DNA from 2 places in the Ligilactobacillus murinus genome. Region 1 is predicted to be linked to the other one. Evidence: riboswitches for the same ligand, from Rfam matches in the RefSeq annotation. Region 1 holds a riboswitch; the other holds the start of a gene.
What was found. Region 1 has a riboswitch for lysine ahead of CPS94_RS10330 (amino acid permease). Riboswitches for the same ligand answer to the same signal wherever they lie in the genome.
Positions count from the first base shown of each region.

Region 2: it holds a riboswitch for lysine, as region 1 does, so the genes downstream of both, lysA (diaminopimelate decarboxylase) here and CPS94_RS10330 (amino acid permease) in region 1, are expected to answer to the same signal.

Region 1 covers NZ_CP023565.1:2,114,704-2,129,860, reverse strand. Annotated here, with positions in the region: gene CPS94_RS10340 (histidine phosphatase family protein) at 294-914, opposite strand; gene serS (serine--tRNA ligase) at 1,087-2,373, opposite strand; gene CPS94_RS10330 (amino acid permease) at 2,674-4,158, opposite strand; lysine riboswitch at 4,274-4,452, opposite strand; gene budA (acetolactate decarboxylase) at 4,504-5,226, opposite strand; gene alsS (acetolactate synthase AlsS) at 5,243-6,922, opposite strand; gene CPS94_RS10315 (Rrf2 family transcriptional regulator) at 7,080-7,610, opposite strand; gene CPS94_RS10310 (GNAT family N-acetyltransferase) at 7,622-8,125, opposite strand; gene CPS94_RS10305 (zinc ribbon domain-containing protein) at 8,190-8,996, opposite strand; gene CPS94_RS10300 (sulfite exporter TauE/SafE family protein) at 9,216-10,061, shown strand; gene CPS94_RS10295 (DUF1634 domain-containing protein) at 10,063-10,434, shown strand; gene CPS94_RS10290 (LCP family protein) at 10,457-11,566, shown strand; gene CPS94_RS10285 (MDR family MFS transporter) at 11,637-12,818, opposite strand; gene CPS94_RS10280 (cold-shock protein) at 12,907-13,107, opposite strand; gene CPS94_RS10275 (metal-dependent transcriptional regulator) at 13,280-13,927, opposite strand; gene CPS94_RS10270 (RluA family pseudouridine synthase) at 14,020-14,910, opposite strand; gene CPS94_RS10265 (hypothetical protein) at 14,924-15,103, opposite strand.
Region 2 covers NZ_CP023565.1:645,892-661,048, reverse strand. Annotated here, with positions in the region: gene dapA (4-hydroxy-tetrahydrodipicolinate synthase) at 1-122, opposite strand, end outside; gene CPS94_RS03285 (N-acetyldiaminopimelate deacetylase) at 122-1,285, opposite strand; gene dapD (2,3,4,5-tetrahydropyridine-2,6-dicarboxylate N-acetyltransferase) at 1,291-2,001, opposite strand; gene lysA (diaminopimelate decarboxylase) at 2,047-3,339, opposite strand; lysine riboswitch at 3,430-3,609, opposite strand; gene dapF (diaminopimelate epimerase) at 3,825-4,817, shown strand; gene pyk (pyruvate kinase) at 4,974-6,734, opposite strand; gene pfkA (6-phosphofructokinase) at 6,848-7,810, opposite strand; gene dnaE (DNA polymerase III subunit alpha) at 7,939-11,244, opposite strand; gene CPS94_RS03250 (YjzD family protein) at 11,463-11,660, shown strand; gene clpB (ATP-dependent chaperone ClpB) at 11,696-14,293, opposite strand; gene pepT (peptidase T) at 14,347-15,157, opposite strand, start outside.

The DNA of each region.
Region 1 (15,157 bases):
TCAGCTGTTTAGCAACAACTTCTTTATTTTATCATCTCGAAGAATTGATGTCAATAACTTTTTTAAATAATTATTTAATCATCATTTCTAGGCGACTTATTTATCTTACCAAATCATCAAGTGATTTGTCAATAAATATTTTATTTTTTGTTATCGTTGATCTCAACAACAACTTTTATATCCTATCATTATCAACAACTCAATGTCAATAACTTTTTTAAGTTATTGTCGTCATCTCAACGACAAATAATATATTACCAAGTCTTATTGCCCACGTCAACAATTTTTTAAATTTATTTTAAGTGTGTTGTATCACTCCATTTTAGAAGTTCAAATGTCGCTTTATCTTTGACTTCTAAAACCGTTACTGACGTATTAGCAACTAGTCCTTCACGGCGAATGGTATTAAGATCTTTTCCTAAAAGATATTTAACACCAAAAGTGATCACCAACGCATGTGCCGTCACTAAAACATTGCCTTTAGGATAACGTTTAGCGATCTGAGTCAAAGCCCTTTTTACCCGTGTGGCTAATTCAAAATAGTTTTCCGCCTCGATCTCACTACCATCAAAATTGTGCGGATCATTCAAAAATGTCTGCCAAATACGATCAGCTTGATGCTTAGTCGCTAGATCACCATCCCAGATCCCAAAATCAAATTCTTTTAGATCATCTAAAGTTTCAAACTGTAATGGCTGCTTAAATTGAGCTACGATATTTTTACCAGTGTCTAAAGCTCGCTTTTGCGGACTGGAAAAAGCCGCTACAAAATCGATATCAGCTAAAGCTTTACCAGTTTGCTTTGCATCGGCTATGCTTTGGGGCAATAATGGTGAATCATGTACAGCACCTTGCAAACGGCCATCACGATTATACTCAGTTCTACCGTGGCGTACTAAATAAAAAGTTGTCATCTCTTTACGATCCTTTCAAAAAATTACTTGTTACATTTTACGTTATCCCATTTATTCGTGCAACTTCCATCCCATATTAGCAATCCAAAAAGACCCAACACGATACAAAATCATGCTGGATCTCTCATCATTTATGCAACATTGACCACATTATTTCAAAACATCTTAATAATTATGCTTCGGGATCATCTTTTGTGATCTTCTCTAAACCACCCATATATGGACGCAAAGCTTCAGGGATCGTGACCGAACCGTCTTCATTTTGGTAATTTTCCAAAATAGCCGCTACTGTCCGACCAACAGCTAGACCTGAACCGTTTAGAGTATGCACGAATTGCAATTTGCCATTTTCATCACGATATTGGATATGTGCGCGCCGTGCTTGGAAATCTTCACAGTTAGAACAACTTGAGATCTCACGGTAAGTATCTTGCGCCGGCATCCAAACTTCAAGGTCGTGTGTCATGGCTGCACTAAAGCCCATATCACCAGTCGATAAAGTGATCACATGGTATGGCAAGCCTAATTTTTCCATGATATCACCGGCATTTTGAGTCATTTTTTCTAATTCGTTATATGACTCTTCTGGCTTAGCAAACTTGACCAATTCAACTTTATTGAATTGGTGCATCCGAATAAGGCCACGCGTATCACGCCCTGCACTACCAGCTTCAGAACGAAAACTTGGTGTCAATGCGGTAAAGTAAACTGGCAATTGGTCTGTTGGGATAACTTCATCACGATAATAGTTAGTCAATGGAACTTCTGCAGTTGGGATCAAAGTCATATCTTCACCATTGACTTGGTAAACATCTTCTTTGAACTTAGGAAATTGTCCCGTACCATACATTGTCTTAGCATTTACGATATATGGTGGTAAAACTTCGGTATATCCTTCCTTAGCATGTTCATCCAACATAAAGTTATAGACAGCACGTTCTAAGCGAGCACCCCAACCTTTATAGTAAACAAAACGTGCACCAGAAACTTTAGCTCCACGTTCAAAGTCTAAGATACCTAGATCTTCACCGATATCCCAGTGAGCTTTAGGTTCAAAATCAAATTTACGTGGTGTTCCCACTTTGCGCAATTCAACATTATAATCTTCATCAGGCCCAACTGGGATCGTTTCGTTAGGCAAGTTAGGTAAGCATGCAGCCATATCATGGACGATCGCTTCAACTTCAGCTAATTGTGCATCGAGTTGCTTGATCTGACCACCGACTTCACGCATTGCTGTGATCGCTTCAGTCGCATCTTCTTTGTTACGCTTAGCTTGCGCGATCGCTTCGGATACTTCATTACGCTTTTGCTTCAAAGATTCTGAGCGCACCAAAAGTTCACGGCGTTCTTTATCTTTTTCCAATAATGTATCGATCGTTTCAGCTTCCACACCACGTGTTGCTAAACGCGCTTTGATATCATCTGGATTTTGACGGATCATTTTAATATCTAACATCTTATTGCCCCCTAATTTAGCTAATTATTTTATCTAATCGAAAAAAAGAGCCTTTCCGCCCCCGATATTGGGACGAAAAGACTCTTTTCGCGGTACCACCCAAGTTCGACATAACATCGCACTCACATATAAATAACGGTTTTCCCGTGCGGCATTACCCGCCCATACAAGGTTACGCTGGAGTTTCGGCGTCATGGTTTGCAGCAACCACCATGTCTCTGTCATGCCTACTTATGGCGAACTCAGATGTTTCGATTATTTATACCAGTATCATAATATTTATTCTGTAAAATAGCAAGCCTATTCTAGACTTTCATCGATTTTTTCTTGCATTTCCATTTTTTCTTTGGAAATATCATGGGGGGTCAGATCCACTTTATCTAATGGAATAACTTTCGTCTTATATTTGATCTTATAGTAAGCATACAAGATGATAAACAATGGAACTGACATATAGGAGACCCCGATCGCTTGCCAGTTAAAGTCCTTAAATGATTGGATATCTTGACCAATGATGACTAAAATACACAAGACCAAAGCTAAGAGCGGACCAAATGGGAACCACTTAGCCTTGTATTTCAACTCACTTAGATCATGGCCTTGCGCTTTGAAAGCACGGCGGAAACGATAATGTGAGACTGCGATCCCGATCCACGCGATAAAACCCGTCAAACCACTAGCACTTACTAAGAAGGTATAAACTTGGTTACCAAAGATACTTGCTAAAAAGGTCAGCAATCCGATGATCGTCGTCCCGATCAAAGCAAAGATCGGGATCCCACGTGAGTTGACCCGCGCAAACATCTTCGGTGCATCGCCATCGATACCTAAAGCATACAACATCCGCGTTGAAGCATACATCCCTGAGTTAGCAGCCGATAAGACCGAAGTTAAGATAACAGCATTCATCACTGAAGCAGCTGAAGCAAGTCCCGCCCGCTTAAAGACCAGGGTAAATGGACTGATCGCAATATCACTTGCTTCAGAACCTAATAAGTTTGGACTAGTATAAGGAATGATGCAGGCGATCACAAAGATCGACAAGATATAAAAGAGCAAGATCCGCCAAAAGACTTGCTTGATCGCTTTTGGTAAACTCTTTTCAGGATCTTTAGTCTCACCTGCTGTAATACCGATCAATTCAGTCCCTTGAAAAGAGAATCCGGCCACAACAAAGACGCTCAAGATCGTTGGGATCCCCCCAACAAATGGGGCATCACCTTTAGTGAAGTTTTCTAAGTAAGTTGCATGACCACCTAAAATACCAAAGATCGTCAATAAACCAACTGCTAAAAAGACAATAACGGTCACAACTTTGATCAAAGCCATCCAGTATTCAGCTTCCCCAAAAGATTTAACTGATAAAGCATTGATCAAAAAGATGAGTAGTAACGCTGATAAACTAAAGACCCAGGCTGGAACATGGGGGAACCAAAATTTCAAAACTAAGGCGACCGTCGAGATATCGACCGCTAATGTGATCGCCCAGTTGAACCAATAATTCCACCCCATCGCAAAACCAAATGCTGGATCAACAAAGCGCCGCGCATAAGTCGCAAACGAACCTGTCACGGGGAGATAAGTTGCCATTTCCCCTAATGATGTCATCAAAAAGTAGACCATCAGACCAATACCTAGATACGCCACTAAAGCGCCCCCAGGTCCTGCGGTCGAGATCGCTGAGCCACTGGCCACAAATAAACCAGTCCCGATACTACCGCCAAGTGCGATCATCGACAAATGTCTTGTCTTCAATGATCGCTTCATTGTGTTCTTCTCTGCCATGAAAATTCCTCCTATTTTTTAGAGAAGTCGTGCAAGCATATAAAAAGCGCACCTCCGAGACATCGAAAGTGCGCTTTGATCATCTATCAATTCATTCTTGTAGCAAACTGCCACTCATCTCGATAGCGCTCCGTAGTTTATCACTACGACAGTTCCCGATCTCTTAAACCGGGCCCCAGCCTAGACAAAATAAAGTTTGTCTAGGCTTCGGCAAATCCCCCTTTCACTAGATTTTAGCGTTGCTTTATCAACTCCACCTAGCTACTGATGGTTTTTGCGACCTCTTCTTCGACGTTTTCAATTTCCAATTTTAACTTGGATGCGATCTAATTGCAAGCTATATCTTTAATTTTGTCCTTCAGCTTGCTTTATCTGAGCATGTAGATCCGCGATCGCTAAGTCTTTCTCTAAAAATTCTTGATCTGCCATTGGGAAATGTTGTTCGATCGTAGCAAACGGCTGCAATTGGACTGTAGCTTGGTCGAGCTCAAAATCAAGTAAGTGACCTCCCATTGACTTATCATCAGCTAAGAAATGCAAGTGATACCCAGCTGCTGCCATCCCTTGAAACATTTCGGGTGCAAAATAACCAATGACCGTACCGGTGATCGCTTCAGCATCAAACAAGGCCTGTTCATCAGCCACTTGCGTCAATGTCTTGTACGGACGTGTTTGCTTTTCAACGGCGCGCGTTTTGACTTTGCTAAAACGCCCCGTGATCTTAACTGCAAAGAACAGATTTTTGTACGGATAGTTAGCCAAGATCTGCTCGCCTAACTGTTTTTGGGTCAGAGCACTAGCCGTAAATGTATCTTTTGCTTGCTCAAAGTGGACCGTGGCAAAAGGAACTTTTTCCTCTGGCTTTAAGATCCGGACCTCACCTGTACTTTGGACCAAATAAGGTGTGTGGTCTAATAAGACCATTTCACCATCTAACCCACTAGCAGTTCCGATCCCAAGCTCACCATGCTCTAACAATTCGGCTACCGTCAATGTGCCTTCAAACAGACCCGGGACTAACATTCCTAGGGTCCCGTGTTGATAGACTTGACTTTCATATTTTTCCATATATCCTCTACCTCGATCAGTGTAATTGATCTTCTAAGATCGTCTTACCTAACTCTTGATTGAAACTGTAATCGACCGGTACGTCCACGATCGTTGGTCCCTTTTCTTTGAAGGCTTTATCTAAGACTTCTTCTAATTCCGAAGCTTTATTGACACGATAACCCTTAGCCCCAAAGCTTTCTGCATATTTCACAAAATCAACTGGTCCAAATTTAACAGCAGCCGACTTGCCATATTTCATCTCTTCTTGGAATTTGACCATATCGTAGTTACCATCATTCCAAATGATGTGCACGATATTTAAATTCAACCGGACTGCAGTTTCTAAGTCTTGTGATGAAAACAAGAAGCCACCATCACCTGAAACAGAGACCACTTTGGTATCAGGACGGACCAAAGCCGCTGAGATCGCCCACGGTAAAGCCACCCCTAAGGTTTGCATCCCATTACTAAAGAGTAAATGGCGTGGTTCATAACTTCTAAAGTGCCGTGCCATCCAAATATAGAAACTACCAACGTCAACTGTCACGGTCATCTCATCTGTGACCCGATCTTGCAAAGCTTGAATGATACTCAATGGATGACTTTGAACTTGATCTTTGGTAACTTCAGGTGGCACATCGCGTTTTTGCAAAGTCTTACGTAACGAATCCAAGTAAGCCTTTGATTCTTCTGGGACCGAGTAACCTTTCATATATGGCAACAAGAAATCTAATGTTTGTGAAATATCGCCCACTAATTCACGCTCTGGTTGATAATTCTTATCGATCTCAGCTCGCATCGAATCGATAACTACGATATTAGCACTACGATCAGAATTCCAGTTACGTGGTTCGTATTCGATAGGATCATATCCGATCGCGATCACAAGGTCACTTTTCTTTAGCAATTGGTCCCCAGGCTGATTTCTAAATAAACCGACCCGTCCAAAGAAATCATCTTCCAATTCACGTGGGATGATCCCTGCACCTTGGAAAGTTTCGACCACTGGTAAATGGGTCGCAGCGATCAAACGGCGGATCGCATCAGTCGTTTCAGGATCAGAAGCCCGCATCCCTAACAAAAGAACTGGTAGCTTGGCAGCTTTGATACGTTGGGAGAGTAAAGTCGATTCGATCGGACTGGCTGGTCCCAATTTCGGGGCTTCAAGAGGCTCGATCACACTTGTTTTCACCTTACCATCTGTCACGTCTTGTGGTACTGAAACAAAACTTGCACCTTGTTTAGCTGCTTCAGCTTCTTGGTAAGCATTAGCGATCACTTCTGAAACATTTTCTGGTTCTTGGACTTCCGCACTGTATTTTGTGATCGGTTCAAACAAAGCTGCATTTTTCATGCTTTGGTGCGTCAAGCGTAACAGATCTGTTCGTTGCACTTGACCAGCGATCGCTAAAACAGGATCACCTTCTGCTGTAGCAGTTACCAAGCCAGTAGCCAAGTTAGACGCTCCCGGACCTGACGTTGCGATCACGACCCCAGGTTTACCTGTGATCCGCCCTACACCTGCAGCCATGAAAGCTGCATTTTGCTCATGACGCGTCAAAACAAATTTTGGTGTGCGTGGATCTTTAGGATGTTCGAGCAATTCAAAAACCCGGTCGATCTTAGCTCCCGGGATCCCAAAAACAAATTTAACATCATGGTTGATCAAACTATCAACGATCGCATCCGCACCGTAATATTCTTTTTCCGACACACTTAATTCCCCCTACTCAATTTTAAACGTTTTCTTACTTCTAGTTATAACTATATACATAACACAATTTATTTTCAAGTAGAGTGTAAACCAAAGTGTAAGGCAGCATTTTCAGATAACCAAAAAAACGCGCCGGCCCCTCCCGTACGCGTTTAGCTTATAATTTCAAACTATTTTTTATCTTCTTGATCAAAGCTTCGATCTGATCGGGGTCGCCACCGCCCAAATGATTCCAATCGATCCGAGGAATTATCTTGGTATTAAAAGTCTCGCATAGTAATTGATAGATCGTGACTTTAGCTAATTGCTTTATCCACAGCGCATCCGCCGTGGCAAAAGCTCGTTGGATCGCACTATTACCTTCTTTAGCCAGAGGTTTAAAATCCGAAAAGACCGCATTGAATAAGTCAGTACTTGGATAAGATACCAACGGGCCTTCGACTACTTCAACGATCTGCGCTAAATTGATCTCAGCTGGATCATGAGCTAATCTAAAGCCACCATTATTGCCTGAAGCTGAGGTCACTAAACCACCAACGACCAATTTTCGCATCAATTTACGCAGATAAGTCTGCGAGCCTTTGAGTCGGGCGTGGATCACAGTTGAGGATAAGGGAATATCTTGTTCTTGTGTTGCTAGCAACGCTAAAATACAAACTGATTGTTCAAACCCTCGCTTTAACTGCATATTTTCACCCCCTATAGTTGTTTATAAAATAACAATTGTGAACGATTTTCTTTAACAACGAACCACTCGTTGACAACATATTTTTCGACGACTCTAAAGCCACAGCGCTCTAGCAATTTGATCGAGGCTTGATTTCGCTTAGCGACTCGTGCTTCTAGACCGACCGCACCTTTTTTTTGAGCGAGCTGGCTAAGTGCCCTGAGCGCTTCGGTCATATAACCTTTATGCCAATAATTTTGATTTAGCACATACCCCACTTCAAAGACAAGTCCAGCTTGGTGGGGAGAAACTTCATACAGGCCGATGTTTCCAATGACTTTTTGTTGTTCTTTTAACTCGATCACAAAATGCTTTTTACTTTGCAACATTTTCCCAAAAAATAACGCCTGCATCAGCGTCTCACACGGCATAAAGCCCGCATCTTTAGCTACTTGCTTTTGACTAGTGTATTCTAAAACATCGGCTGCATCTAATGGGTCAAAGTTTCGCAACAAAAGACGCTTTGTCTCTAACATCGCACCCACCTCGTTTGGCGATATTTATTATCTAAATTATACGCTTGCCTTGCTTTAATTACCATCATCTATCCGGTTTATTTTGATCATTTTGTTGCTTTTTATTTTGTGCTTCAAAGGTGTAATCCAAGTTCGTCACTTTTTGGGGGCGCGTTGCTAAAAATAAGCAAATGATCTCACCAACTACTGTTAAAGCTAAAACAACATAGAGCACAGGGATCTCAGCATCCCGAAAACGTCTGATCAAACCCGTAAACATTTCTAAAATATAAAAACACATCAAAAAATAAACCATGATCTCCATTGCCATCATCGCAGAATCCGGTGCCACCGCCTGCCAAATTTGGACAATAAGCGCAAGGGGGAACGTCAACAAGACTGTTAACATCGTGATCCCTAAATAGCCCCACCAAAAGTCGGCGCGCCCCATTCGTTTATCAGTTCTAAACGTATCACGTAACATCAATTTGGTAGATGCGATCAAGTTAGGCTCGGGATTTTCATTTTTCCCAAAAGTCCGTTTTTCTTGTGCTGCTTTGGCATCAGCTTGTCTTTTAGCCAGATATTTTTCATTTTCCGCTCTGATCTGGTCAATCAATTCGGCTAGATCCTGAGCATCTTTTTCAAGTTTAGGTCCAGGCGTGAACTTGGCCTTATCTTCCTCAGTTTCTCTTGGTGTCTCACGGTACTCAAAGATCGCTTGATCATGCCCACAATAAGGACAATAATTAGAGTTGACAGGGATCTTTTCTTCACACTTACGACAAGGTTTTTTCTCACCATCTAGCTCACGTTCTTGCAAGACACCGCAATAAGGACAATGCAGGTGCGCTTCATCGAGCTTGCGCCCACAGCGTTGACAATAAACCATAATTTTTTTGTATCCTTTCGTTACTTATTTTTACTATTATAACGTAAATTCTTTTTGCGGGTCTAATAGTCTTAAACCTTTAAATCGCTTTGAGTAGAGCTTGACCCTTGTTATAATGATTCACGAACATACTTTAATAAATTATTAAAATTTATACTGTGATAATTTGCTAAAATTAATATGTTTAGTATTTTAAATAGATAAAGGGGTAGTTTTAATATGCTACATACAGCACTACTTATGCTCGGTGTCGGTATTTTTGCTGGCATCATGGGATCTATTCTCGGGATCGGTGGTGGGATGATCGTTACCCCGATCGTCACTCTCGCGATGGGGCTTGATATCAAATATGCGATCGGAGCTAGTATCATCGCTGTCATCGCAACCAGTTCTGGTTCAACGATCGCTTTTTTAAAAGATGATGTGTTGAACTTACGGGTCGCGATGTTTCTTGAGATCGCAACTACGATCGGGGCGATCATCGGAGCCCTATTGACTGGAGCCTTTGAGCCGATGATCTTATATATTCTTTTTGGCAGTCTGTTGGTCTTTTCTAGCTGGAACATGTACCGCAAAATGCGAAGTGGGCAAGAAGTCTTACAACAAGTCCACGCCGATAAATGGGCGGAAAAATTCAATCTTAATAGCTCCTATTATGATAAAAACACTAAACAACAGGTCGATTATCAAGTGGAAAATGTTCCCGGCGGTTTCTTGATCATGCTTGGAGCAGGTCTAGCTTCTGGGATGCTTGGGATCGGCTCAGGCGCCTTTAAAGTCATGGCAATGGATGGAGCAATGAAGATGCCACTTAAGCCTTCAAGTGCTACCAGCAATCTAATGATGGGCGTTACAGCTGCAGCTAGTGCAACGGTCTATTTCTTTAATGGTTCGATCAGACCTGATCTAGCAGTTCCCTTAGCCTTAGGGATCTTAGGCGGTTCAACGATCGGGACTCGGATCATGCAGATCTTACCTTCAAAGATCATTCGCCTGATCTTTATCCCGATCCTACTTTACTTAGGGTTACAGATGATTCTTAAAGGATTTGGGGTGACGATCTAAAATGCCAAAAAATAACTCTACCCGAAAAGAAATGTTAGCCGTTGAGATCGTGATCGGTAAAATAATGCGTATCGGCGTCTTATTCTCAGCTGCCGTAATGATCTTAGGCTTTGCAATGTTTTTGATCACAGGTCACAGTGGTTATCCTAATACGAGCTTTCCAACTACTTTACCTGCGATCTGGCATGGACTCATAAGTTTTAAGGCGTATGCTTATATGATGGCTGGGATCTATCTTTTGATCTTGACCCCCGTCTTACGCGTTGTGATCTCGATCTATGCCTTTTACCAAGAAAAGGATATGCTTTACGTCAAAATAACCAGTTTGGTCTTATTGATCTTGATCATTAGCGTTATCGTAGGCCACCATTGATTCTAAAGAAAGGACTAATTTTATGCCAAGCAACAATCAAAATCACTCTGATGACCATTTCACTAAAACTAGCGCTACGATCCCCAGTCGCCGTGAAACTTATCGTAATCAAAAAGCACGTAAAGCGCAAAAACAGCGCCACGCAAAAGCTAGTTCTAAGCGCCGGGGATGTTTCTTTTGGACACTATTAGTCATTGTGGTCACCTTGATCTTTGGCGGGCACTATGCTTATAAAAAATATATCAGTGCCAAAAAAGCAGCTGATTCGATCTATAATTCTTCAAATATCACCAAAGCACGTGATGTCAATTCGACCTTAAAAGATGGCCACCCGATCTCGGTACTTTTGATGGGGACTGATACTGGGGCTTTGGGTCGGACTTTCAAAGGACGGACCGACACAATGATCGTAGCCGTGTTAAATCCTGAGAAAAAGAAAATGACCGTGGTCAGCTTGCCCCGTGATGCTGAAGTAGCTATTTCGGGTCATGAAGAATACTTCCCCAGCAAACTAAATTCCGCCTACGAATACGGTGGTTCAGCCACGGCTGTCAAAACTGTCCAAAAATATCTCAACGTCCCGATCGATTTTTATGCAACGATCAATATGGGCGGTTTGGAGAAACTGATCAATGCCGTTGGGGGCGTTGATGTTGATCCCTTATTAACATTTACTTATGACGGGCAAAGCTTTGAAAAGGGCAAAAAGACCCATATGAACGGTAAACGTGCCTTAGCTTACGTCCGCATGCGCTATGATGACCCTGACGGTGATTATGGTCGGCAAGCACGACAACGCCAAGTCTTGACGCAAGTTGCGTTTAAAGGCGCAGATCTAACTAACCTGATCAATGAGAAATTCCTTTCCACGATCTCCAAACAAATGGTGACCGATCTAAGTTTTGATGATCTCGTGATATTGGGTAGTAAATATCGCGTCGCCACTCACGACATGCAAACCGACAGCTTACGTGGCCAAGGGCAAATGATCAACGGTGAATCATTTGAAGTTCCCACAACCGAAGAAAAACAACGGATCACCGATCTCTTACGCTCAGCTCTAAACTTAAAACAAGCTTCGACTGGTAATACCCTTTCAGACTCCGCTCAAGTCGACGTTGAAGGTAATTAAAATAAGTCCTCGCCAAAAACTTGGTGAGGACTTATTATTTGGTCGCCAAGCTTTAGGCATACCTTTTGACCTATTTTTTAACTAAATTGAACTGGGCTACCACAATAACAAAGAGCGTTGTGATCCCCATCAAGGCGATCATCACGGTAAATAGCATATTATACGATGAATTATCCACGATCAAGCCACCAGCTAAGGGACCGATCGCCCGCCCTAAAGCAGCAAAAACACTGACTGCGCCTTGGTATTTACCCTTTTCACTTAAAGTACTCAAGTTATCAACAACGGCTGGGATCGTTGGAAAAGTCAAGATCTCACCCAAAGTCACGATCACCATCGTTAAGATAAAGTGGGGATAATCGGTAGCAAATAACAAGGTGAAAAAGCCGAGGACAAATAGGGCTGAACCTAAATAAAGCTTATAGATCAGCTTGATCTTTAAAATATCATCCAAGAGCTTATTTAGGATCGGCTGACCACAGACGATCACGAACCCATTGATCGTCCACAAGAAACCATAACTCTTAACGGAGATCCCTAATGATTCCATGTAGATCGACAAGTTGCTTTGCCATTGTGAATAGCCGGTCTCGATCGCAAAAAAGAGAATTAAGATTGCCCCTATGACCCAGACATAGCTCAGTGGTGTCTTATCCTGACCCTTTTTAGCCACCTGTTCTTTGACCAAAGCAGCTTTTGGCACATAATAATAGCGATAGACCACGAACCAATAGAAAGCAAATAAAATAAAGTTGCTGATAAAGATCCATTCGATACTTATCTCAACGAGCACCCCAACAAGTAACGTTCCGATCACGACACCGACATTTTGCATAAAATATAGCATGTTAAAGACTTGACGTGAGCTTTTTTCTTTGATCCCAGTAGCTAATGAGTTTCCGATCGTGATCGCGATCCCACCACCAAAGTTATCCAAAAGTAATAACACTGCAAATGTCGGCCAGTCATTGAAAAAGATCAATAAAAAGACCGCTGACGTCGATAAAAAGATCGCACCTAACAACCAGCGCCGAGCGTTTTTGCGATCTTTATCATACATCCGGCCACCTAAATAACTACCCGCGATCAGCGCTAATGAATTGATAAAAAGCACGATCCCAGCTGTCGTCAGACTTTGACCAAGATAGTTATGCATGTAGATCGTAGTCAGTGGCCACAACAAACTACTGCCGACTGAAACGATAAAACTTCCACATAATAACCAGCTTAATTTTAATTCCTTTTTAGCCATAAATTCCCCCTAGAATAGCAAAAAAGAGACCGTACAAGACAGTCTCTTTTCGATTCAAAAGTCTAAGCGTTATTACTTAGACCACTTATTAGTCTTTTACTACGTTAGCAGCTTGTGGTCCGCGTTCGCTTTCTTCAACATCGAAAGTTACGTGTTGGCCTTCATCTAAAGTCTTGAAGCCTTCACCTTGGATAGCTGAGAAGTGTACGAATACGTCGCTACCATCTTCGCGTGTGATAAAGCCAAAACCTTTATCAGCGTTAAACCATTTAACTGTTCCTTGTTCCATAATAATTGAACTCCTCCTTGCGCCGATCACGGCACATTAAAAATATATTGTAATTCCTCTAATCAGCGCATAATGGAGAAAGTTATCAAAGATAAATCCTAGCCACAATAGCCTATACAGAAATACGATTATAATTATAGCACACGATTTTTTTTAATGATACTAAAAAGCCTTATTTGACAAAAATATAATGTGCAGCTTTATAACCGATGCTTGTTTCTTGCCCATTTGGGGTAAAACGTAACCGGATCGGGCCTTCAAACGGGGCATGTTCTAATACCTCTAACGTATCCCCGATCTTAATGTCGATGTCATCTAAGTAGGTCAAAAGATCATGATTATCGGTAAAACGATCGACTATGATCGTACTTCCTACTTTAGCTTCAGATAACGTCAAGTGACTTTCTTCTTCATAGTGTCCGAGTTTATCAGGGATCACCCCACCATGCGGACAATACTTGGGATGGTCCAAAAAAGCTTCCAAATGATCCATCAAGTTATCACTTGTCACATGTTCTAAAACTTCAGCATCACTATGCACATCTTGTAATTTGTAATTTAGCTTTTCAACTAAAAAAGTTTCCCATAATCGGTGACGGCGGACTAATTTTTCGGCTACTTTCACACCTTCATCAGTCAAAGAGATCCCTGAGTAAGGCGTATGCGTTACCAGCCCTTCTTTGACTAGTTTATTGACCATTTCCGTCACTGAACCAGCCGCAATATTTAAACTCATCGCGATCTGTTTATTTGAGACTTTCTTCTCTCTTCCACCTAATTCAAATATTATTTTTAGATAGTCTTCTTTTTTCGGTGTCATTTCAAGTACCTCGAAACACTTTATTTATTCCAAATAGAACTTTACTTAATCTATTATAACAGAACTTTGGTAAATTACAGGCTTTCTGACTGCTAGTTCCCAAATTCTTTATCAATGATCAGTTGCATATCTGGTGGTATAGGACAAAAAAATTCCAGATATTTTTTAGTGAATGGATCGGTAAAACCAAGCTTACCCGCATGTAAAGCTTGGCGCGCGATCAAACTACGCTCACCGCCATAAAGCTTATCACCCAACAGCGGATGCCCATTTTCACTAAAATGAACGCGGATCTGATGCGTCCGCCCCGTATGGAGTTTGACCTGAACTAGTGATAGCTCAGCCTTGCTCTTCTCAAGCCAATATTCACTCTTAGCAAATCGGCCTTCAGGTGAGATCTGGTATTTGACATCGTCAGCGACACGTGCGATCGGACCTTCGATAAAGCCGTGCTCATGCGATATTTGCCCTTGGACCAATGCAAAATAACGCTTGTCCATTCGATGAGACCCAACTTGAGCTGCAATTTGAGCTTGTGCAAAGCTGTGTTTAGCAAATAAGACCAAGCCACTCGTATAGCGGTCCAAACGCGTAATGATCCGCGGTGCTTTTATGGCTGACCTTTGTTCGATAAAATAGCCTTTAACTCGGTTGACCAGCGTATCGGTGCTATTACTTGGCCCAGGTACGCTCGTTAAACCAGCGGGCTTATTGACAACAAGCCAAAATTCATCTTCATAGACCACTTCGATCGGCACCTGACTGATCGCCACATTTTCTTCTATAGCATCAGGTGGCAATTCCAAGGTGACCGCAACTGGTCGCTCCAATAAAATTGCAAGTTTTGTTTTTTGTCCATCGACTAAGACCTGACCATATCCTTTTTTTAGCTTGCCATACAGACGTTGACTGACTCCTTGTTTGCGCAAGAAACTCTTCAAAGTCTGTTGCTTTGTATCTTTTTTTTGCCAAGTAACCTTCATCTGAGCCTTCTTTCTAGCGCCAATAGATCATTATCAAAATATCAAAGATCATCACAAAGAGTAGTAGCAACAGCATTGCCTTGAGCCAAAAATCTTGTGCAACGATCAATGGTGCTAACAAGCTACCTAAACAGTACCAAGTAACTCCAAGTAAGATAATGATCATTTCAGCATAGTTGCGTTTAGGTAACATTATTATCCCCCTTGCTTTAAAAAGCGACAACGTTTCACATCTTTACTATACCAA
Region 2 (15,157 bases), 820 kb from region 1:
AAGCCTTGGGTCCCACTTTGTAACAAATATTCAGTCAATTTTTCCAATGCCGGATAATCGATCTGACCTTCAGCTGTAAATGGTGTCACGATCGCGGTTATGATCTGTGATCTTGTTAACATTAAGCATCCACTTCTTTCTCTTGTTTCATACGGGCACATAAAAATCCAGTTATTGCATTGACCCCTTTAAGGATCGCTGTTTGATCAGGTACTAGCTTATTGCTATGTAAAGCATGTACATCATTTACCCCCAACCAAAACATCGTCCCAGGAAATTTTGAAAGTAAGTATCCAAAATCTTCCCCGGTCATTTTCGGCTCAGTTTCGATAAATTCAACATCTGGAGCATTTTGCATATATTCAATAAAAAAATTCGTCAATAAAGGATCATTTTCGACCGATAGATAACCACCTTGATTTAAGTTAAGCTCGACTCTAGCACCAAAACTTTGGGCTACACCATCGCAGATCTCTTGTAACCTTTTTTGGATCAAGGTGATCATCTCTTGTGTCAGACCACGAATGGTCCCTTTGATCATCGCTTCTCCGGCGATCACATTTCTGATCGTACCGGCCCTTAATTCACCAAATGTTAAGACACCACCCTTAGTCGGATCGACGTTACGTGAGATGATCGTTTGAGCCTGCATGATCAAAGCACTAGCACAAACGATCATATCATTGGCTTGATGTGGATAAGCTGCATGCCCGCCTTTACCATACAAGTGGATATCGACTTCAGTTGTTCCTGCAAATAAAGTTCCTAAATTACATCCGATCGCTCCAGCAGGTAGTTCAGGCGCATCATGTAAAGCATAGAATTCATCTGGACGCCATTTTCCACTAAAAACGCCCAATTCATAAGCTAATTTACCACCATTTTTACTTTCTTCAGCTGGTTGGAAGAAAAAGATCAAGTTATCTTTAGGACGAGTAGTTGCAAAATAAGCTAAGACTCCTAATGCTACTGTCATATGGATATCATGACCACAAGCATGCATCACCCCGGGATTTTTCGAACTAAACTCTAAGCCCGTTTCTTCTGTGAGGGGCAACGCATCGATATCGCACCGATAGCCGATCGTTTTTTTAGGATCACTTCCCAACACTTTGACCAATAAAGCCGTTGGTAACTCAGAGATCTCTTTTATCTCTAAGTAACTTTGATCTAATTTTGCGATCTCTTGTTGTAAATAGGCTTTCGTTTTGACTTCTTCTAATGCTAACTCTGGGATCTGATGTAATTTTTGATAGATCTTTGTCAACTTACTTTCACTTAACATTTTGCTCACAACTTTCTTAGATCATCTTCTAAACCTGTCTTTTCTTTTGTCTTATCATCAGTGTATTTAACAAATTTAGCTGGTACACCAGCAACGACACTGTAAGGTTCAACATCTTTAGTCACGATCGCACCAGCTGCCACGACTGCGCCTTTACCGACCCGGACACCTTCTAAAACGACAGCATTAGCGCCGATCAAAACATCATCTTCAATGATCACAGGCGTTGCGGAAGCCGGTTCGACTACGCCAGCCAAAACAGTGCCGGCACCGATATGACAATTCTTACCTACGATCGCACGACCACCTAAAACAGCGCCCATATCGATCATTGAACCAGCACCGATCTCAGCCCCAATGTTGATGATCGCTCCCATCATGATGACAGCATTGTCCCCGATCAAGACTTGGTCTCTGATCAAAGCGCCAGGTTCGATCCGGGCATTGATGTCTTTTTGATCTAATAACGGTACAGCGGAATTTCGCGTTTGATTTTCGATCACATAGTCTTTGATCTTAGTTTGGTTAGTAGCTAAAAATGGTTTGACGATCTGCCAGTCACCAAATAATACAGCACTATCTGCACCTCCAAAAACTTTGATCTCATTTGGGATATCAAGGTCAGCGATTTGAGCATTCAAATAAACTTTGACTGGTGTCTTTTTGTCTGCATTTGCGATAAAATTGATAATTTCTTGTGCGTTTAATTCTGCCATCTTCTTTAATTGCTACCACTAAAAAGTAGCTTTCCTTTCTTAATTTTATTTATAAGGTAGATCCAATTTCAATAAGTCAGCGTAAGTCTCACGTTTGACTACTAACTTAGCCTGCCCATTTTCGACAAAAACGACTGCAGGACGCGGATTACGATTGTAATTTGAAGCCATCGCATAACCGTATGCTCCCGTTGCTAACAGTGCGATAATGTCACCTGGTTTTGTCTTAGGTAAAGTCGCTCTATCGACCAAAATGTCACCTGATTCACAATATTTTCCAGCTAAATGCACTGTCTGAGTCACTTTAGCGTTTGGATCATTGGCCAAAACAGCCGTATACTTAGCTTGATATAAGGCAGGACGAATATTATCTCCCATTCCACCATCAACTGCTAAATATGATAGATGGTCTGGAATATCTTTTCTTGCCCCTACTGTATATAAGTTATATCCTCCTGGTCCCGTGATCGAACGCCCTGGTTCGATCCAAATCGCTGGAAGCTCTAACTCATATTCTATAGCTTTTTGCTTTACAGCCTTAATGATCTGTTCGACAAATTTTTCTGGTGCCAAAGGATCATCTTCAGCCGTATATTTGATACCAAAGCCACCACCAACGTTGATAACCTTAGTCGTATAACCGTATTTTTGTTTCCAAGAATGAGCCACTTCCATCAACTTTTGGCCCACCAGCTCAAAGCCACCTAATTCAAAGATCTGGGACCCAATATGGGCATGGAGTCCTAAAACTGTGATCTGTGGATCAGCCAGTAACTGAGTCAAAGCTTTGTCAGCTTGACCTGAAGCTAGATCAAATCCAAATTTACTATCAGTCTGGCCAGTTTGATCGTATTCATGGGTATGTGCTGAAATACCAGGCGTCACACGCAAGATGACTTTAGTTTTAGCATTTTGCTCCCGTAAAACTTTTTGTAAAAGGTCGATCTCATAAAAATTATCCACGATGATCACACCAACGCCTGCTTTGATCGCAAATTCAAGTTCAGCGATCGATTTATTATTTCCATGGAAACTGATCTTTTCAGCGGGAAAACCCGCTTTTAAGGCAGTTGCTAATTCACCACCAGACACAACGTCTGTATGACAATCCAATTCATTGATCACCTGATAGATCGCTACTGCACAAAATGCTTTACTAGCATAGCTAACTTCATATTCAACAGCTTGTTCTTCAAAAACTCGTTTAAATTTAGTGATCTGCTCCTTGATCAAAGCCACATCATATACGACTAATGGAGTTTGATATCGATGTGCTAAGCTGACCGCATCTACACCGCCGATCGTTAAATGACCAGCTTTATTCGTTGGTAACACCATAAGCTTTCCTCCAAAATAAATTGCACAAAAAAAGATCTTTTTAGTCCTATCGTCTAAAAAGATCTTGCTGGAATAATTGCAAAATTCTGTTTGATCGATAGCACTCCGCAAAGTTTAGTTTGCGACAGTCTGTGATCTCTTAAACCACAGCCCAGCATCAAGTGTCTATAAACACCTAAAGCTTCGGCAACTTCCCCTTTTTAGAACCATTCAAACACTGTTATAGCAGCTAAGGGTCTTTACTCATGTCAGTTGCGCCTCTTCGATTTAACATAATATTATAATTTTTAATGTGATACGTCAAGGAATTTTAATATTATTTTTTTGAAAATCCACTTTTTTATAAAAAATCTAGAATTTTATACTTGTTATTAATTAAAAAATGATACAATTCAGTTATCGAAAAATTAAAGCGAGATCACCCCTCACCATATGAGATGAGGTAAAATGTCCCCTTATTCGCTTAAAAAATTGGAGGAATATTCATGATAAATTTAAAAAAAGTCCATGGATCACAGAATAGTTTTTTTATCTTAGATCAAACATTACTAACTACACCTTTGACTGAACAAGAATTGGTCACATTGACCAAAACACTCACAGCTAAAGCTACCGGTATCTTAGGAGGCGCTGATGGCATCTTAGTCGTTCAAAAGAGTTCCACTCCCAATACGGTGGCACAAATGCGGGTTATCAATGCTGATGGTAGTGAAGCATCGATGTGTGGCAATGGTCTTCGCACAGTTGCACGTTATTTGGCCGAAAAACACGCGCTGACCTCTTTTAAGGTCCAGACTCGCCAAAGCGACTTAGAAGTTCAAAAGCAGGCTGAGCTAGCCCCTAATGTTCCTGCATTTGGTGTTGAGATCTCACCTGTTCATTTTGAGAAGCGCTACCTCCCCTTTGATAACTTAGGAGCTGAGCAGATCATCGACCGTCCCTTAGTGGAATTTGAACCTCAGAAAAAATTACACTTTACGATCATGGCTGTACCTAATCCCCACTTGATCAGTTTCGTACCCAATATTGAGAAAGCCGGAACATTTTTAGGCGAGTTGGGTGCTAAATTAAATACTCTAAATCCTTATTTCCCAGATGGCGTCAATGTCAACTTTGCTCAGATCCTAGGTCCAAACAAACTATTTGTGCGTACTTATGAACGGGGCGTAGGTTTTACTAATGCTTGTGGGACTGGAATGTCAGCTACAAGTTTAGCCTTTTATCTCAGTCATCCTGAGCAATGTGATCTCACACAAGAGATCACAGTCTTCAATCCTGGGGGAATGGTCAAAACTAAAGTGCGACAATTGGATGATCAGTTTAAGATCCAGCTGATCGGTAATGCAACTTTCACTCACGATATTTTAGTTGCTGAAAGCCACTTGCACCACAACACAGTTACTCCTGATGTTTGCCAGATCCAAGCGACTGGTGAACAGGAAGCTTACTTAAAATTTATTCAACATCTAAATGCCTAATAAAAATAGACGCTATACTTTTTACTGTGTAATGATATTATTCATTACGCAGTTTTTTGATCTATCATTAAAAAGTATCTGTATACACAAAAAAGACCCGCCTCAAACGAAGCGGGTCCGATAACTAGTTATTTATTATAAATTTAAGCGTTCGGCTTAAAGTGCGTTTGATGCACCGTGGTAAACAATACCACGACGAGAATCAACTGTTACAACTTCACCGTCAGCGATCAATTCAGTTGCGTTTGCAGCACCAACAACAACAGGAATACCCATTGAGATACCTACAACAGCAGCATGTGATGTTAAACCACCGTTTTCAACGATCAAAGCAGATGCTTTTTCGATAGCTGGTAAGTAGTCTTTGTCAGTTGTCTTTGTTACAAGAACTGCACCTTCAACCGCTTTTTCGTTAGCTTCAGCAGCAGATGTAGCTACAACAGCTTTACCGATAACAGTTTCGTCACCAACACCTTGGCCTTCAACTAATTTAGAACCGATCAATTGGATCTTCATAACATTAGTTGTACCCTTTTCACCAACTGGAACACCAGCTGTGATCAAGATCAAATCGCCTTCCTTAGCAAAGCCAGCTTCTTTAGCTTTTTCTGTTGCTAAGTTGAACATTTCATCTGTTGAAGCTGGTGTTTCAGCAACAACAGGGAAGACACCCCAGTTTACAGCCAAACTACGGCGTGTACGTTCGTCAAATGTAACTGCCAAGATATCAGCATCTGGACGATACTTGGAGATCATGCGAGCTGTGTGACCAGATTTTGTAGCAGCAACGATCGTCTTGATGTTCAAGTTGTCAGCTGCTTCAGCAACGGCACGGCCAATTGCTTCTGTAACGTCGGTCTTGTCAAATTCGTTCAATGAGAATGACTTGTGTTGACGTAATGCATTTTCAGCTTTAACGTCGATACGAGCCATTGTTGCAACAGCTTCAACTGGGTACTCACCGTTTGCAGATTCACCAGAAAGCATTGTTGCATCTGTACCGTCAAACACAGCGTTAGCAACGTCAGAAGCTTCAGCACGTGTAGGACGTGGATTTTCTTGCATAGAATCAAGCATTTGTGTAGCTGTGATAACAGCTTTACCAGCAGCGTTACACTTCTTGATCAATGATTTTTGTACCAAAGGAACATTTTCTGCTGGGATTTCAACACCCATGTCACCACGAGCGATCATCAAACCATCAGAAACTTTCAAGATTTCATCAAAGTTATCGATACCTTCTTGAGATTCGATCTTAGGGAAGATTTGAACATGTTCCATGTTCTTTTCTTCTAATAATTCACGAATATCTAAAACGTCTTGAGGCTTACGTACGAAGGAAGCAGCGATAAAGTTGATTTCGTTATCTAAACCAAAGCGGATATCGTCAGCATCTTTTTCTGTAATACCAGGTAAGTTGATGGAAACACCAGGAGCGTTAACACCTTTACGTGAACCAAGTGTACCTTCGTTAAGAACTGTACATACTAATTCGCGGTTAGCTTCGTCTTTCTTTTCGATCTTCATGTCGATCAAACCATCGTCAAATAATACGTGGCCACCTTCATGAACATCATCGTATAAGTCAGCATAAGTAACAGCGATCTTTTCTTTTGTACCTTCAATAGAAGGATCCATAGAAATACGAACTTCATCGCCGATGTTGAAGTGAAGCTTCCCACCTTGTTGAACAGTTGTACGGATTTCAGCACCCTTTGTATCAAGCATGATACCAACCATCTTACCAGTAACCTTTTCAGCTTCACGCACAAGGTTCATACGGCCTAAATGTTCTTCATGGTCACCATGAGAGAAGTTGAAGCGAAAGACGTTAGCGCCTGCTTCGATCAATTTGCAAATTGTATCTAAATCTGAACTAGCTGGTCCAAGTGTACTTACGATCTTGGTCTTTTTCATGAGTTAATTCTCTCCTTTGAAAATCTTAAATGCTCTGCATTTTACGTTGAAATATCAAAAGTTTAAACAGTTGCCTGTTAAGGCAGTTTCAACTCTACCTATAAATTGATAATTTAGAAGCTCAAACGTTCGTTCAAGTCAAGCAATGACACGTCTGTCACATGCTTGTGGTTTTCTAAAGTATCAATGATATCAGTTGCAACAAGTTGGTTGTCGCGAATACCAATAGCTAAACCGCCCTTGCCTTCAAGCAATAAACGGACAGCGTAATCACCGAAGCGACTAGCTAACACGCGGTCTTTAGCAGTCGGTACGCCACCACGTTGAACGTGGCCTAAAGTAATTGCACGACTGTCAAAGTCACCATGCTTGTCAAGTTCTTCTTTGAAGTCTTTAGCAGACATTACACCTTCAGCCAAGACGATCAAGCCGTGGTCTTTACCTTGTTCACGGTTCTTAGTCAACTTATCAGCAATTGCTTTGACGTCATAATCGCGTTCTGGAATAACGATCGCATCTGCTCCGGCTGCGATCCCAGACCATAATGCAATATCCCCAGCGCCACGACCCATAACTTCAACAACAAAGACACGTTGGTGTGATGTTGCTGTATCGTTGATACGATCTAAAGCATCAGTTGCTACGTTGACAGCTGTATCAAAACCGATCGTGAAATCAGTTCCTGGAATGTCGTTATCGATCGTTCCTGGAACACCGATCGAGTTAAAGCCATGCTTTGTAAGTTTCAAAGCACCGTGGTAAGAACCGTCGCCACCAATAACAACTAAAGCATCGATCCCAAACTTTTTAAGTTGTTCGATCGCTTTTAATTGTACTTCTTCTTCTGCAAATTCTGGGAAACGTGCAGAGTAAAGAATGGTGCCACCACGATTGATGATACCGTCCAATTGGGAAGATTCCATCTTGAAAATGTTACCTTCAACAAGACCCTTGTAGCCATAGTTGACACCATAGGCTTCAAGGCCCGCATTCATAGCGGAACGAGCAATCGCACGTACAGCAGCGTTCATCCCGGAGGCATCGCCACCGCTTGTTAAAATACCAATGCGTTTCATTTCTTCACCTCAAGTAATAATTGTAGTACTACATTCTCCAAATGTAATCTTATCACTTTTGAGCGCCGTTGTCTTGTAAAAAATTGCATTTTCACCAATAATTTAAAAGCAGTTTTCATGAATTTTCATCACTTCAAAACGACATTTTTGCTACCTAATAAGGTTGTTAGCGCTTCTTTTGTACTTTCATCTGGACGTAGCCATAAATTTTCTTGCAAAATTATTTTCCTATTCTCATTTTCTTCGATTATGATTACAGGAACATCACCGTGATGGGCGCGCAAGATCTGCCAAAGTTGCTGGCGTGTTTTCTCAGCTAGTGACCTTTCTAAACGTAAATAGTAGTATTGTTTTTTGATGTCAGTTGCAGCAACCATATCTGAAACTAAGATACTCTTTCTTTCATTGCGCACCTCAACTTTTCCACTTACTAATAAGATATTTTGCGGCTCACATAAAGTAGCAAAACGCCGATATTCCCGTGGAAAGATCACCAATTCAGTTTCACCACTTTCATCAGCAACTTGTAAAAAGGCCATCTGCTCGCCTTTTTTAGTTCGGATCACGCGCTTATTTTTAACGTAAACGACCGTCTTGATATTTTCATTTGGTATAAGTTTTGCTAATAGTTTTGTATGTTGCCTTTGACGTAGCCAAGCATATTTTTCGACTGGATGTCCCGATAGATACGTCCCTAAGTAATAAAATTCCTTTTCTAAAAGCTCAGCCGTTGAGAGCTTTTCAGCCGACTTTTCTTCTTTAGGCGCTAACATCTCAAACAAAGTCTGATTTTCGCCACTTAAAGCGATATTACTCAACACCATCGGTAATTGTGATAATAGCTTGCTTCGATCTGACTCTATTTGATCAAGGGCTCCAGCATAGATCAAAGCTTTTAGTTGTTCTTCTTTTAAGAGCTTTTTATCTAAACGCCGAATAAGATCGGCCAAGCTCTTGAAATTACCGTTTTGTCGGCGCTCTTGTAAGATCGCTTTGACCAGATCACCGCGTAAAGTTTTGATCGATCCTAGGCCAAAGACGACCTTTTTGCTCTTAAGTGAAAAATAGAGCTGACTGGTGTTGATATCTGGACCAGCAACTTGTAACTTGAACTGGCGCATCTCACCTAGATATTCTTTTAACTTATTATCATTTCCGATCACCGAATTCAATAAAGCAGCAAAAAAAGCAGCCGGATAATGGCTCTTAAGATAGGCTAACTCAAACGCCATTTTAGAATATGCAACTGCGTGTGAGCGATTGAAACCGTAATTACCAAAGCGTTTCATATACTCATAGACCTCTAGCGCACTAGCGACCGTATATCCTTTTTTCTCAGCTCCCATGACAAACCGCGCTTGCAATTTATCGATCTTCAATTGATCTTTTTTGCTGATCGCTCGCCGTAAGAGATCAGCTTCACCTAAACTAAAGCCTCCCATCGCTGAAGCAACTTGCATGACTTGTTCTTGGTAGACCATGATCCCATAAGTTTTAGCTAGGATCGGTCTTAAACTTTTTTCTGGATAGCTAACAGGATGCTTTCCATGTTTACGCGCAATAAATTCATCGATATTTCCGATCGGTCCTGGACGATATAAAGCATTGACCGCAGCAACATCTTCAAATGAAGTTGGGTGTAGACGCCGTAAAACATTTTTGATCCCCGTCGATTCAAATTGAAAGACGCCATTTGTCTGTCCCGCTTGAAAGAGGCGTAACGTCAAAGGATCATCTAAAGAGAGCTGTTTTAGGTCTAATTTTTCTTGGTAACCGTTACGGACAAATTTAAGTGCATTATCTAAGATCGTCAAATTCCGTAAGCCTAAAAAGTCGATCTTCAATAGACCAGCTTCTTCAACTTGGCCCTTAGCAAACTGTGATAACAAGATCTGATCAGTCCCTAATTGAACTGGGATCAAGTCGCTCAAGACCTCATCACTTAAGATCACCCCTGCAGCATGCGTCGAATAATGTCGCGGTAGTCCCTCTAATTTAAGCGCTGTTTTGAACAACACTTCGTTTCTTTGACTATCAGCGATCAAATTTTTGACCTTTTGCGATTCCTGATAGGCCTCTTTTAAGGTCAATTTAAATTTATGAGGCAATGCTTTTGACCATTCATCGATCTCAAAGCTCGTCAACCCCATAACTCGAGCAACATCGCGGATCGCTTGGCGTGCCCCCAAAGTTCCAAAGGTTATGATCTGAGCCATATGTTCATGCCCGTACTTTTGGTGAACATATTTGATGATCTGATCACGTTTAGCATCTGGAATATCCAGATCGATATCGGGCATTTGGGCTCGTTCTGGATTTAAGAAACGTTCAAATAACAAGCCATACCGTAAAGGGTCGACATCGGTTATCTTTAAAACATATGAAACTAACGATCCAGCTGCTGAGCCTCGCCCTGGGCCGATCCGGATCTGGTTGTTGTGCGCATAATTAGTTACGTCCCAAACGATCAAAAAATAATCATCAAAGCCCATCGCATCGATCACGGCTAATTCTTGCTTCAACCGGTCAAAATACGGCTTGGTCTCGGTTATTTGATCAGCTATTAATCGTTGCCGCAACCCTTCTTGACAAAGTTTTTGTAAATAGGCTTTAGCACTTAGCCCATTAGGTGTCTTAAAATGAGGCAATTTAGTCTTGGGAAAAGCTAGTGTCACTTGTGCCAGATCACACAGCCTGGCATTTTCATCTAATGCTTTTTTTAAGCCTAAAGCCTGATATTCTTCATGATATTGCCGGATCTCTTTGAGATAGTTTTTGCCTAAAGTGTTTTTCTTATTCCACCCACCACCTAACTTCTCTGCTTTGCCGATCGCTCGCAAAACTTTGACTTCAAAATAATCAGCTGGTTCTAAATAATGAACTGCACTGGCAGCGATCAATGCTGTTCGCGTTTGTTGAGCTAATAATTTGATCGCTAATAATTCTTGTTTAGATAAGAGTGGATCGATCCCTAAGTAGATCCCAGCAGCCTTAGTTTGTTTCAAACGCTCTAAGATCGCACCCGCTTGTTCGTAGTATTTTAATAATAGGCTTTCCTTAGCTGGTGAAATGATAAAGAGGTCTTGACTATAGGTCATGACCGCTTTTAAAAATTCTTCTAGATCTGGAAGTTCTTGCTTGAACGTTGTCATTTTTAGCGAAGACAATTTGAGTAAATTGTGGTAGCCCGTGTTATTTTTGGCGATCAATAACAGTTTCGCATCACTTTCAAATTCTAATGTCAAGCCAATGATCGGCTTGATCTGGTATTTTTGACAGGCATGATAAAAATCTAAGACACCATACATCACATCGATATCGCTTAAAACTAAACTTTGGTATCCTAGATCGGCAGCACGTTTGACATAATCTTCAATACGCAAAGTGCTCTTTAACAAACTATTAGCACTGATAACTTGTAATGGTGCAAACAAAACGACCGCCACCTTTCTAAATAAAAGTCTTTGTCTTAATTATACAAATTTGTCCGTAGCTTTTCAAAAATACGTTCGCCTTTTTACCATAGTACGCAAAATTACGGAAAATACCGGATAGATAACTGCGACAGTCTACTAAAATTGCCCCTAGTCATTCGTTGTAAATTAAAATTCTTTGTGCTAAACTACTTAGTGAGAATGCGAGGTGTTGTCAAATGGCAAAACAACTTACAATTCTTTTTTGGGGCTTTATCTATGGTGAAGTTATCGGCTATGTGCTTTCTGCACTTTCCGGTAGTCCCTTTGAACCACTTCAAAGTGGGCTGATCGCAATGGTCGGTGGCTTTATCGCCGTAAATTGCCTACTCGCTTTTGTTAAAAGCCCAAAAAAGGCAACAAAAACTGATAAGTAATAAAAACCGAGACTAGTTGTAGCCTCGGTTTTTTGTTATTCAATAACTTTCTTATTAAAGACTAAGTTTTCATCCTTTAGATCGATCTCAACTTTACTGTGGGGCAAGATCTCACCTGAAATGATCTCACGTGCCAATGGCGTTTCGACCTGGTTAGTGATGAATCGTTGCAGTGGACGGGCTCCATAGGCAGGATCATACCCTTTTTGAGCCAACCATTGTCGCGCACTATCACTGATCGTCAAACTGATCTCTTGTTCTTCAAGGCGGTTTGATAGTTGCGCAATGAATTTATCCACGATCTTTCCAATAGCATTTAGCGATAATGGTGAGAACATGATGATATCATCGATCCGGTTGAGAAATTCCGGCTTAAAGTGGGCTTTAGCAACATCCAATACTTGTTTTTTAGCCTCAGGTGAGATCTTATCGTCAGCTTCTAGATCATTTAACAAGATCTCTGAACCTAAGTTAGATGTTAAGATCAAGATCGTATTTCTAAAATCGACTGTTCGCCCTTGTCCATCAGTCAAGCGTCCATCATCTAAGACTTGCAACAAGATATTAAAGACATCGGGATGAGCTTTTTCGATCTCATCGAATAATACGATCGTGTATGGATTACGGCGAACGGCTTCGGTCAATTGTCCCCCTTCTTCATAGCCAATATACCCTGGAGCAGCTCCGACCAAGCGGGAAACATTAGCTTTTTCCATGTATTCTGACATATCGATCCGAACCATATGCTTATCGGAATCAAAGAGATCTTCGGCTAAGGCTTTAGCTAATTCAGTTTTACCGACCCCAGTTGGGCCTAAAAACATAAATGAGCCCAATGGTTTAGATGGATCTTGCAACCCGGCACGGGAACGTAAGACTGCATTTGAGACTGCATCGACCGCTTCATCTTGACCGATCACGCGCTTATGCAGATTTTCGGCTAAATGTAAGAGCTTTTGCCGTTCACCTTGAACTAATTTAGCTACTGGCACACCTGTTAAGCGACTGACGACTGAAGCGATCTCTTCTTCGGTCACTGATTCTTCGACTAACCAATTATCAGGGCGCTTTACTTGTTCTAGTTTGGCCAATTGTTTCTCCAATTCTGGGATCACAGCATGTTGCAATTTAGCAGCTTTTTCAAGGTCATAGTTGTTTTCTGCGTCTTCTAGTTCATGCTTAGCTTGATCAAGTTCTGATTTTTTGTCACTTATTTTTTGGACGTCTTCTTTTTCACTTTCCCAGCGCATCTTTAACTGATTAGCTTTCTCACGCGACTCAGCTAACTCACTTTGCATTTCAGCTAAGCGTTTCTTAGAAGCGGGATCAGATTCTTTTTTCAAGGCCGCTTCTTCAACTTCTTGGCGCATCAATTGGCGCGTGATCTGATCGAGTTCGGTCGGCATCGAATTCATTTCTACTCTGATCTCAGCACAAGCTTCATCGACTAGATCGATCGCTTTATCTGGTAAGAAACGATCGGTGATGTAGCGATCAGATAAAGTCGCTGCTGCCACTAAGGCACTATCATGGATCGAAACACCGTGGTGGATCTCATAGCGTTCCTTTAGTCCACGTAAGATCGAGATCGTGTCTTCAACAGTCGGTTCTTTGACCAAAACTTTTTGGAAACGGCGCTCTAAGGCTTTATCTTTTTCCAAATACTCACGATATTCGTCTAAAGTCGTCGCTCCGATCAAATGCAATTCGCCTCGAGCAAGCATTGGTTTTAACAGATTACCGGCATCCATACTGCCTTCTGTCTTCCCTGCCCCAACGATATTATGGATCTCATCGATAAATAAAATGATCTGTCCTTGACTTTTGGTAACAGCTTTTAAAACAGCTTTCAAACGCTCCTCAAATTCGCCCCGGTATTTAGCGCCTGCGATCAAAGAACCCATATCTAAAGAAAAGATCGTCTTATCTTTTAGGTTATCAGGTACGTCTTTTCTGACGATACGTTGCGCCAGACCTTCAATGATCGCCGTTTTACCGACCCCTGGCTCCCCGATCAAGACCGGATTATTTTTCGTCTTGCGCGATAAGATCCTGATCACATCACGGATCTCTTCATCCCGGCCGATGATCGGATCTTGTTTACCTTGGCGTACTTGTTTAACTAAGTCGACTCCATATTTTTCCAAAGCTTGGTATTGTTCTTCTTGATTTTTAGAAGTCACCCGCTCACCAGCGCGCATCTTAGTGATGGTCTGTTGTAGCTTAGTAATCGTAAAACCATGCTCGGTCAACCACCGTACTAATGGATCATAGGTCTGTTTCATCAAAGCCAAGACCAAAGTATCCAAAGAGATGTATTCATCGCCAAATTCTTGCTTGATCTCATCAGCGTCACGCAATAGCTGCAATAACTTTGTGCTAAATGCTTGACCATATTGGACACTGCCAGAAATGACCGGTAATTGTTCTAAGACACGGTCGATCTCTTGTTCAAAGTTTTTAAGGTCGACCCCGGCTTTTTTATAGATCTCACCCACAAGTTCACCTGGTTGCACTAAAAATTTAAAGAGGTGAGCAACATCGATCTCTTGTTGTTTACGCGTGATCGCGATCTGCTGAGCTTCACCCAATGCAGCTTGAACTGCTGAAGTCAAATTATCTTCATTATTCATCTTTAACTACCCCATTTCACAAATAAGCGCGACTTACTTGTCACGCTTTAAAACTATTTAGTTGCTGCCAACTTGATGATCTCTAAGATCACGTCAGCTGCTTGTTCCATAACTTGCTTAGAAACGTATTCATAGCGGGCGTGCATATTCTCGCCCCCCGCAAAAATATTAGGTGTTGGTAAGCCCATAAATGAGATCGTTGAACCATCTGTCCCCCCACGAACAGGATAGATCTCTGGTGTGATACCAAGATTTTCCATCGCTTGTTTAGCAAGTTCAACGACTGTCATATCTTTTTCGATAACTTCGCGCATGTTGTAGTATTGATCCTTTAATTCAAGAACAACGCGCTCTTGTCCCAATTTTTCATTTAACTCAGCTGTAATGTCTTGCATCAATTGTTTACGTTGTTCAAATTTTTGATGATCGTGATCACGAATGATATAAGTCAAACTAGCTTGATCAACTGTCCCTTGCATATCAAGCACATGGAAAAAGCCTTGACGTCCTTCTGTTTTTTCAGGAACTTCATCTTTAGGCAATAAAGCATGGAAATCCATTGCTAGCTGGATCGCATTGACCATGATCCCCTTTGCGGTCGCCGGATGAACCTCTTTACCGATAAATTTGACCTTAGCCTGCGCTCCATTAAAGGTCTCATATTCCAATTCTCCTAAAGGACCACCATCGACTGTATAAGCAATATCAGCTCCAAAATCAGTTACATCAAATTGCCGTGAGCCAGTTCCAATCTCTTCATCTGGTCCGATCCCGATCTTGATATCGCCGTGTTTGATCTCGGGATGGGCCACTAAATATTCCATGACCGTAATGATCTCAGCTACCCCAGCTTTATCGTCAGCC